2 regions of the Paenibacillus sp. FSL E2-0178 genome follow, and region 1 is predicted to be linked to the other one. Evidence: riboswitches for the same ligand, from Rfam matches in the RefSeq annotation. Region 1 holds a riboswitch; the other holds the start of a gene.
What was found. Region 1 has a riboswitch for cyclic di-GMP ahead of MHI42_RS17970 (collagen-binding domain-containing protein). Riboswitches for the same ligand answer to the same signal wherever they lie in the genome.
Positions count from the first base shown of each region.

Region 1 (4,385 bases):
TTCATGCAGATCAGCTGTCAGCGGGTATGATAGGGATATTCAGCGGGTAATCTTCTTATATATAAGGAAAGCGGACTCTGCGGCGGTATGTTGCGGGAGCCAGGGCAGAATTGCCGGGAAGGAGCGTATGCATAAGAGATGGGCAGCCTTCTTATCGCATGGCTTTGTATGCTTTGTTTGTTTATTGTGTTTAAGGATCAGGTAAGCCGGAAGATCCTGTATCCCGTAGCGGCTGTGGTTATCTGCGGCACGCTTGGGTATTGGACGATTTTAATGTAATCTTTATCTGGGTATCAGCTTATTTTCAGGTAAGGGATGTATATTGGGGTTACCAAACATCCCCCGGTGTAATATGGTACCCTGAGGTCTTGCCGATCATGGCGGGCCTCTTTTTTATGAGGGGAGAAACGCTGAGAATTAACATCGCCAGAATGCTGTTCATCTCAAGGCGGTTGAATCCGGAGTGCCAAGACCCAGATATCTGCGCATGCGGATAGTAGACTGGGCGGTAATGACATCATCCAGCAGCAGCATCCGTTCATGGTAACCCCTGCAGACAAATTTGGCTTCAATGCCAACTTCCAGCTGCTGCTGTGCATAGACCTTCAGACCACGGGCTCTCATCTCGGTGCGGACATTCCGCAGGTCGGCTATGGCTGCGCCCGCCGCTGTCCGGACAACCTCCAGGTAAGGAGCGGGTGTGCGCAGCTCTGCGGATAGGATGGAAGCATCGCGTTCAAAGGCGGATAAAATGAGCGGCAGCAAGATATACGATTTCACCAGCATATTGTCCTGGCTCTCAGCTCTGTGCATCAATCTCACCCCCTTTGATGAGAACGTATATTCGTAATTTAACCCGAAGTTCAAAAAAAATCAATAGTATTTAAAAAAGAGGGCTATTAATGTGACATAATTCACAATAAAATAGGAAAAATTATTTTATATTAAAATTGAAATAATAAAGATTAAAAATAAATCAGTTTAAAAGGAGAATGGCAATGAGTCATGAAGGAAATCTCCGCCGCGGTTTATTATTCGGGTTATTCCTTAGCGTTCCGCTCTGGGTGTCAATGATTGGCTGGATTCAGCTGCTCTAAAAATGGATTCCTGCGTGTGCAGATTTTCAGCCCTCTACGCAAACTCCCTAGAACTGTCGATTAAAGACTGCTGCCAGGGTTTGCTTAGGCGCCAGTTTTTGTGAAAATATATGAATATCATAGAGCCCTTACTATAAAAGAGCTCTCCGGTATGAACGGAAAACGGGCGGTATCCTTAAAGGGGATAGCGCCCGTTTCTTCACGTTTACCATGGTGAGCTTTGCTTAAGCGGAGATGAGTTGGGGGAAGGGGGAAGGAATAGGACTAAAATACTAAATTTTAATATTTAAAATTGTAAGAAATAGCTATGTGAAAAGGAAAAAATACTGCGGCGAATTAGCGGGATTATCGACTTTTTTCGTCAGAAAGTTATATTCTCATCTTGTATAAACCCTTATATATAAAGGGTTTATCAATATTTTTTTATCAAAAAAATAGCTGTGAAATGAATTGGAAATATATTGACAATATGCCATTAGGCATCTAAACTGAAGTTAGTTCTAAAGTAACAAATATCACAGATTTCAGTTGGGTATTACATAAGCTTTTCCAATTTCATATCAATCATGTACAAACGCAAACCGTTTCGAAAGAGCGGGACGCAAAGTCAGGAATCTGATGCCCCTTAAGTCCGGGCTATGGTCGTCCGGCCGCCGTGAAGCTAACCCTTCGTGGCGGCCTTTTTTTTGTTATAGTTTTGCGGCGATTTCATAGAATAGTTGAATAGGAGGTGTAGATTATTGAGAAGAAAAATGCGAAAAGCGGCCGCCTTTATTCTGGCGGGCGTACTGACCGTAAGTAGCGCCTTTACTTGGGGGACGGAGGTGAGGGCAACATCTGGTGTGCCTTACAATCCAACGCCGGTCTTGGGGATTGCCGGGAATTTTAATGCTTTTATCTTTGACGATTTCACGCAAGGCAATGATCAAATTGAAGGCCGTCTTGCAGCGGGGGGGAATATTACTCTCTCTGGAGGTTACGGGGTAGCCAGGGCCTACAGGAATTCTTCAGCCACCGACGTACTCGTTGCCGGCAAGAAGTTTAAACATTCGGGCAGCGGAGAAATCTACGGAAACGTTGTGTATGGGGACACCATTGAAGCCAATGAGCCTAGTGTGAACATTATAGGCGCGAAGAAGCAGGGAAGCCCGATTGATTTCCCGGCTGAGAAGCAGTATCTGATCTCGCGTTCTGCAGCATACGGGGCATTGTCCGCTACGAAAGAAGTTGGTAATAATTATGGAACACTTACAATAAGTGCGCCGGATCTTTTCAACGTAGTTCATCTGGATGCGGCAACGCTGGCGAATACAAACAATATTCAATTCAACATTGCCCAGAATGCCACGTTAATTATTAACATAAGTGGAGCTACGGTCAATGTACCAAGTTTCGCAATGAATAACGGTAGAGCAAGTCAAGTGTTGTTCAATTTCTACGAAGCGACCAAGGTGAATATTGCGTATACGACCTTCTTGGGAACGATACTGGCGCCTAAGGCGGATGTCAATTATTCCGGTGCAGAGCTTTACGGAACGCTAATTGCCAAGTCTTTTAGCGGCGGAGTAGAAATGCACCTTGGAACATACGAGGGAGATGGACCGCCGCCAAGTCCGACGCCGACCGCAACACCAACACCCAGCCCATCGCCAACACCAACCGCAACACCAAGCCCGACACCAACAGTGAAACCGACTGCAACGCCAACGCCGACGGCGACGGTGAAACCAACTCCAACACTGACACCAACACCGACAGCAACGGTAAAACCGACACCGACGGTAAAACCAACCGCAACACCAACACCGACAGCAACGGTGAAACCGACACCGACGGTAAAACCAACGCCAACACCTAAGTGCACTCCGACGCCAACACCGACAGTGAAGCCGACACCAACACCAACGGTAAAGCCGACACCGACAGTGAAGCCGACGCCGACGCCGACACCAACGGTAAAGCCGACGCCGACAGTGAAGCCAACGCCGACACCTAAGTGCACTCCGACGCCAACACCGACAGTGAAGCCGACACCGACAGTGAAGCCAACACCGACAGTGAAGCCAACACCGACAGTGAAACCGACACCAACAGTGAAACCAACGCCGACAGTGAAACCAACGCCGACAGTGAAACCGACACCAACAGTGAAACCGACACCAACAGTGAAACCAACGCCGACGGTGAAACCAACGCCGACAGTGAAACCGACACCAACGCCAACGGCGGCACCGACACCAACGCCAACGGCAGCACCGACACCAACGCAAACAGCTGCACCGACACCAACGCCAACAGCGGTACCGACACCAACGCCAACAGCTGCACCAACACCGACACCAACGGCAGCACCGACACCAACGCCAACAGCTGCACCAACACCGACACCAACGGCAGCGCCGACACCAACGCCAACAGCTGCACCAACACCGACACCAACGGCAGCGCCGACACCAACGCCAACGGCGGCACCAACACCAACGCCGACGGCTGCACCGACACCAACGCCAACGGCGGCACCAACACCAACGCCGACGGCTGCACCGACACCAACGCCAACAGCGGCACCGACACCAACGCCAACGCCAACGGCAGCACCAACACCAACGCCAACGGCTGCACCGACACCAACGCCAACAGCGGCACCAACACCAACGCCAACGGCAGCACCGACACCAACGCCAACAGCGGCACCAACACCAACGCCGACGGCTGCACCGACACCAACGCCAACAGCGGCACCGACACCAACGCCAACGGCTGCACCGACACCAACGCCAACAGCGGCGCCAACACCAACGCCAACGGCAGCACCGACACCAACGCCGACGGCGGCACCAACACCAACGCCAACGGCAGCACCGACACCAACGCCAACGGCGGCACCAACACCGACACCAACGGCAGCACCGACACCAACGCCAACAGCTGCGCCAACACCAACGCCAACAGCGGCACCAACACCAACGCCAACAGCGGCACCAACACCAACGCCGACGGCGGCACCAACACCAACGCCAACAGTAGCACCAACACCGACCCCAACGGCAGCACCGACACCAACGCCAACGGCAGCACCGACACCAACGCCGACGGCAGCACCAACACCAACGCCGACGGCAGCACCAACACCAACACCGACGGCAGCACCGACACCAACACCAACGGTAGATCCAACACCAACGCCAACTGCAGCACCAACACCAACACCAACAGCAGATCCAACATCAACACCGACAGTAGCACCGACACCAACGCCAACGGCAGCACCGACACCAACACCAACAG
Region 1 covers NZ_CP151953.1:4,139,411-4,143,795, reverse strand. Annotated here, with positions in the region: gene MHI42_RS17975 (hypothetical protein) at 439-813, opposite strand; cyclic di-GMP riboswitch class I at 1,663-1,755, shown strand; gene MHI42_RS17970 (collagen-binding domain-containing protein) at 1,838-4,385, shown strand, end outside.

Region 2 (4,385 bases), 920 kb from region 1:
CCAGCACCTCATTAATTACATATCCGGGCCATGCCTTGACCTGGCCGGTCAACAAGGGGCTGAGATCATATTTGATCGGCATCTCTTCGATTTGCGAGGTTTCAATGCCCGCGCTTTTCTCCATAGCACGGAAGGTCAGCTCTTCATTGCCGCCGAGCTTGATGCCCACCTTTTGGCCGACAAGATCTTCCATTGTAGTGATACCGGATTCTTTAAGCGTGAACATTACGAACGGGGTTTTGCGGTATATCGCAGATAACGCCTTAACCGGTACGCCTTTTTCTCTGGCAATAATGATCTGGTCAGCACCGGTTACCCCGAACTCCTCACTGCCCGAAGCGACCATCTGTACCGCCGGAAAATCCGAGCCTCCCGGCCGAATCTCCACATCCAGCCCCGCTTCCTTATAGAAGCCCTTTTCAACGGCGGTATAGAACCCGGCAAACTGCGCCTGATGAATCCACTTCAACCTCAGAACAACCTTCTTAAGCTCACCGGAGCCTTCCGCCCCCTGTCCCTCTGCCTTGCCGGTATCCGAATTGTTGCCGCAGGCTGTAATGAGCAGCATTAGTGAAGTGAGCAGGATAAGCGCTTTGGTTCTGGACTTGTTCCACATGGTGATTCCCCCGTTATGATGTTATTTGGAATACTGGTCATTCGTAATTTGTATCTAGAATTGCTCCAGCGCCTTCAGCACCGCTTGCGAATCACTCACACTGCCGAAGACACCACCCTGCATTTTGACCATATTGAGCGCTGCCAGATGATTGGCATAATCCGTAGCACCCGTGCAATCCTCCAGGATCAGACATTCATAACCGCGGTCATTGGCTTCGCGCATCGTCGTGTGTACACAGACATCCGTCGTGATTCCGGTCAGAATCAGATGGGTAATCCCTTTATTCTTCAATATTAAATCCAGGTCCGTAGCATAAAAGCTGCCTTTACCCGGCTTGTCGATAATGTGCTCTCCCGGTATAGGTGCCAGTTCATCAATGATCTGCCAGCCGCGCTCGCCCCGTACGAGAATCCGTCCCGCCGGTCCTTCCGAGCCGATCTCAGCGCCGATCTGTCTGCTCCGCCACCGTTTATTCGCCGGCAGATCGGACAGATCCGGCTTATGGCCCTCCCGGGTATGGATAACGGTGAATCCGTTAATTTCCCGGATGCGTGCCAGCAGCCGCCCAATCGGCTGAATCGCTCTGGCTGTTAATGAGAGGTCGTAGCCCATTCGCTCCACGTAACCGCCTTTGCCGCAAAAATCCGTCTGCATGTCGATAATCATCAGTGCCGTCTTCGCCGGATCAAGGACGCCGTCATAGGGCCAGGTGTAAGGTGCTGCTGTAATCTGCATGGTTCATGCTCCCCTTCCAGAATTCAATGCATATATTTAATGTTATGTTTATTAACATTAATTTAATTTTTCCTGCTGTTTGTTAGATTATATTACAACAAATTTGCAATGTCTTCGTTTTTATTACGAAATAATGTGCTAATTGTTTGTGTTATTCTACATATATAACATGAACATTACATATAAACCCCGGATTAACTCCATTCATATATTAAAAAAAGCCGCCCAACGCAGGCAGCCTCAGCAGCAGTCCGTTCTCCAGCTCAAAGATCCGGCTTTTCTTGCAGAGCAGACTCCTCCCATAAGCTGTAAGCGCTGGGAAACCAGTTTTTCAAGCAATATAGAGCTGCACATTTCAAGATTATTAATAAATTGGCAGAATACAGTTGAAAAATAGCTCCTTAAGTACTAGAATTAAGCTTGTTTGCAGAAGTTCCTGCAGCGCAGGAACCAGTTATGACCTTTTTTGTCGATTACAGTCGATTGAAATCGCCTCATGCTGAGTGTATATCATTGATCTATTTCTAAAGGCAAACTTCCTGAAAGGGTAGGACGCAAAGCAATGGGCCTAAGAATGCTGAGAATCCGCGTTTATGGTCGCCAGGCTGCCAATAGAGACCACGTAAGCCATCAGTCACCGGGAGATCCCCCAGGCTTTATGATGCTCTTTTCTGTACGAATGCCATTGATTATACGAAAAAGCGAGGTTAAGATAATGCCGCAGCAATTCATCGAACCAACCCGATATGATTTCGTGGAATCCTTGATGCTTGAACGGACCGGATTCCTGGATTCTTTCTCTGTGGAGGGCCGGACTTCCGGCGGGATGAATGGAGATAAGGATGGAATTATCCTTGTGCAGAATAATCAGATCTTCATTACTCCCCCGCTCTCTGGCGGCAAGCCCGCCCGGATCTCCGCTGTTCATCCTGTAGTGCTGAAGATCAACTGGAAGACCGTTACAGAGCCTACTGAGGTGACCTCAGCGGATCATATTACCTGGGAAATTTGCGAGAAGCCACAGTATCAGATTACGGTTTCACCTGACAAGCTCAAAGTGCATTTCACCTTGTACCGTGCAGAGAAGTACGCCTGGAATCTGGTCAATTGCCCGGCTTCCTTCGAAGCCGCAGTCCGGGCTGAGCCTAACCGGGCGATGCTGCTGTCCACGCTCACCATAGAACAGATTCTTTCTTCGCTGGATAACCGCTCCATTCTGCGGAATCTGAATATCCCGGCCCTATACGCCGAACTGAACAACCCTACATATCTCCCTGTCTGTATCGCAGAAGGGAGAGCCCCGCTGCCCGGCAAGAAATCAAGGCTGCAGCTATCCCTCCCGGAGCATACGCTCACAGGCAATGGAATGCTCCGGGAGGGACGAACTGCGGAAGCTGCAGATTCCTTAGATTATCTGCGGTTTCCGGGAGCACCCTTCGCCAGAGAGGGAGAGGTATTCGCCCGCAAGCTGCCGCCCGAAGAGGGAATTCCCGGATTCGACGTAGAAGGAGGCATCTTGCCTCCACCTCCACCGCAGGATATTTATTTCGCAGCCGGAGACAATGCACGGCTGCTTCCAAACGGGGAGATCGCGGCTCTGCGTACGGGCAGACCCCGCATCTGCGGAGACTCCGGCAGCGTCACAACCTGCGATTTCCCGGACCTATGCCTCATCACCAAGGAAATGGCGGCAACAGCCCGTGAGATTATGTTTGCAGGTGACATCGTCGTACCCTCAGATATTGAAGGCCCTATGTGTATTGAGGCGTTAGGGAATGTGTATATCTACGGCAACGTCTGCCAATCTACAATTACGGCTACAGGCAGTATCTATATAAGCGGTCAAGTAACCGGCTGCAGCCTGCACACCGGACTTGCCGGGGTACACCAGCACCGCCTGCACCGCTTCTCCAGTCTTCTGCTGACTGAAGTTGGCGGACTGCGGGAAGCCGCCCGGCTGCTGGCCAAGAATGTAGAATCCCGCCAGCAATCCGTGAAATACGGTCTGGTGGTTATGCTGCTGCTGGAGGATAAGTACAGCCATATAGAGTGCCTGATCAGCGATCTTAAATCCGCACTGCTGTGCATGGAAGGGGCCCCCCAGCCCGGTACGGATCAGCTCAAGCAGATGCTGGAGGTTTTTACCCATCCGGGGCAGTTCACCGAGTTTATCACTGACAGTGTTCTGAACAGCTTCTCCCGGCTGCTGCGTAATCTGTGTGAAGACATTGAACTGCTCCAGGAGGAGCATGTCTTCATTAATATTGCCCGTTCCCATAACAGTATCCTGGAGTCCGGCGGAGAACTGATCCTGCGGGACGCGGACGCAGAAACGGTCTAAGCCTGCTGTAATGTAACCCCTGACAAGTACAAACGGCTGCCCCTCTTCTGAGGGAGCAGCCGTTTGTTTATTCCTTACCCAGACCGGGTACCGGGGTCTGCAGGACACTCCCGGCATTCCGGCCCAGCCTGACATTCACCAGAATAATGCTGCTCACAATCAGCAGCATACCGATGACCAGATTCAACGTAATCTGTTCATGCAATAAGACTACACTGGAGCCGATGGAAATCAGCGGAATCAGAAAGGTGAACGAGCCTACCTTGCCGGCCTCTCCTTCATTGATCAGCTTGAAGTATACCAACCAGCCCAGCGCAATCACGAAGACCGCGATGAACAGTGTATTTATTATAAAAGTACTACTCCAGGTAATATCCGCCCAGCTCTCCGAAGCTGAGCCTGCCGCCAGCAGGATTACCCCGCCGATCATGATCTGCATTGCGGTCATCCACAGCATATCTACTCTGGCTGCATTGCGTTTGGTGTAGACCGTAGCCAGCGCCCAGCTGAGTGCACTGGCCAAGGCCAGCAGTACGCCTATAGGCGAGATACTTCCGGTTAATCCCCCAAGGCTTAACGAGGCTACCCCGAGGAAGCCGATTACGAGGCCGGCGATCTTAAGCCCGTACATCCGCTCGCCCAGCCAGATCCAGGCAAAAATTCCGAGCAGCACCGGCTGCAGGAATACAA
Region 2 covers NZ_CP151953.1:5,058,421-5,062,805, reverse strand. Annotated here, with positions in the region: gene MHI42_RS22050 (ABC transporter substrate-binding protein) at 1-616, opposite strand, end outside; gene MHI42_RS22045 (isochorismatase family cysteine hydrolase) at 671-1,354, opposite strand; cyclic di-GMP riboswitch class I at 1,874-1,967, shown strand; gene MHI42_RS22040 (flagellar assembly protein A) at 2,070-3,695, shown strand; gene MHI42_RS22035 (DMT family transporter) at 3,763-4,385, opposite strand, start outside.
Region 2: linked by a shared signal. The riboswitch ahead of MHI42_RS22040 (flagellar assembly protein A) and the one ahead of MHI42_RS17970 (collagen-binding domain-containing protein) in region 1 are both predicted to bind cyclic di-GMP.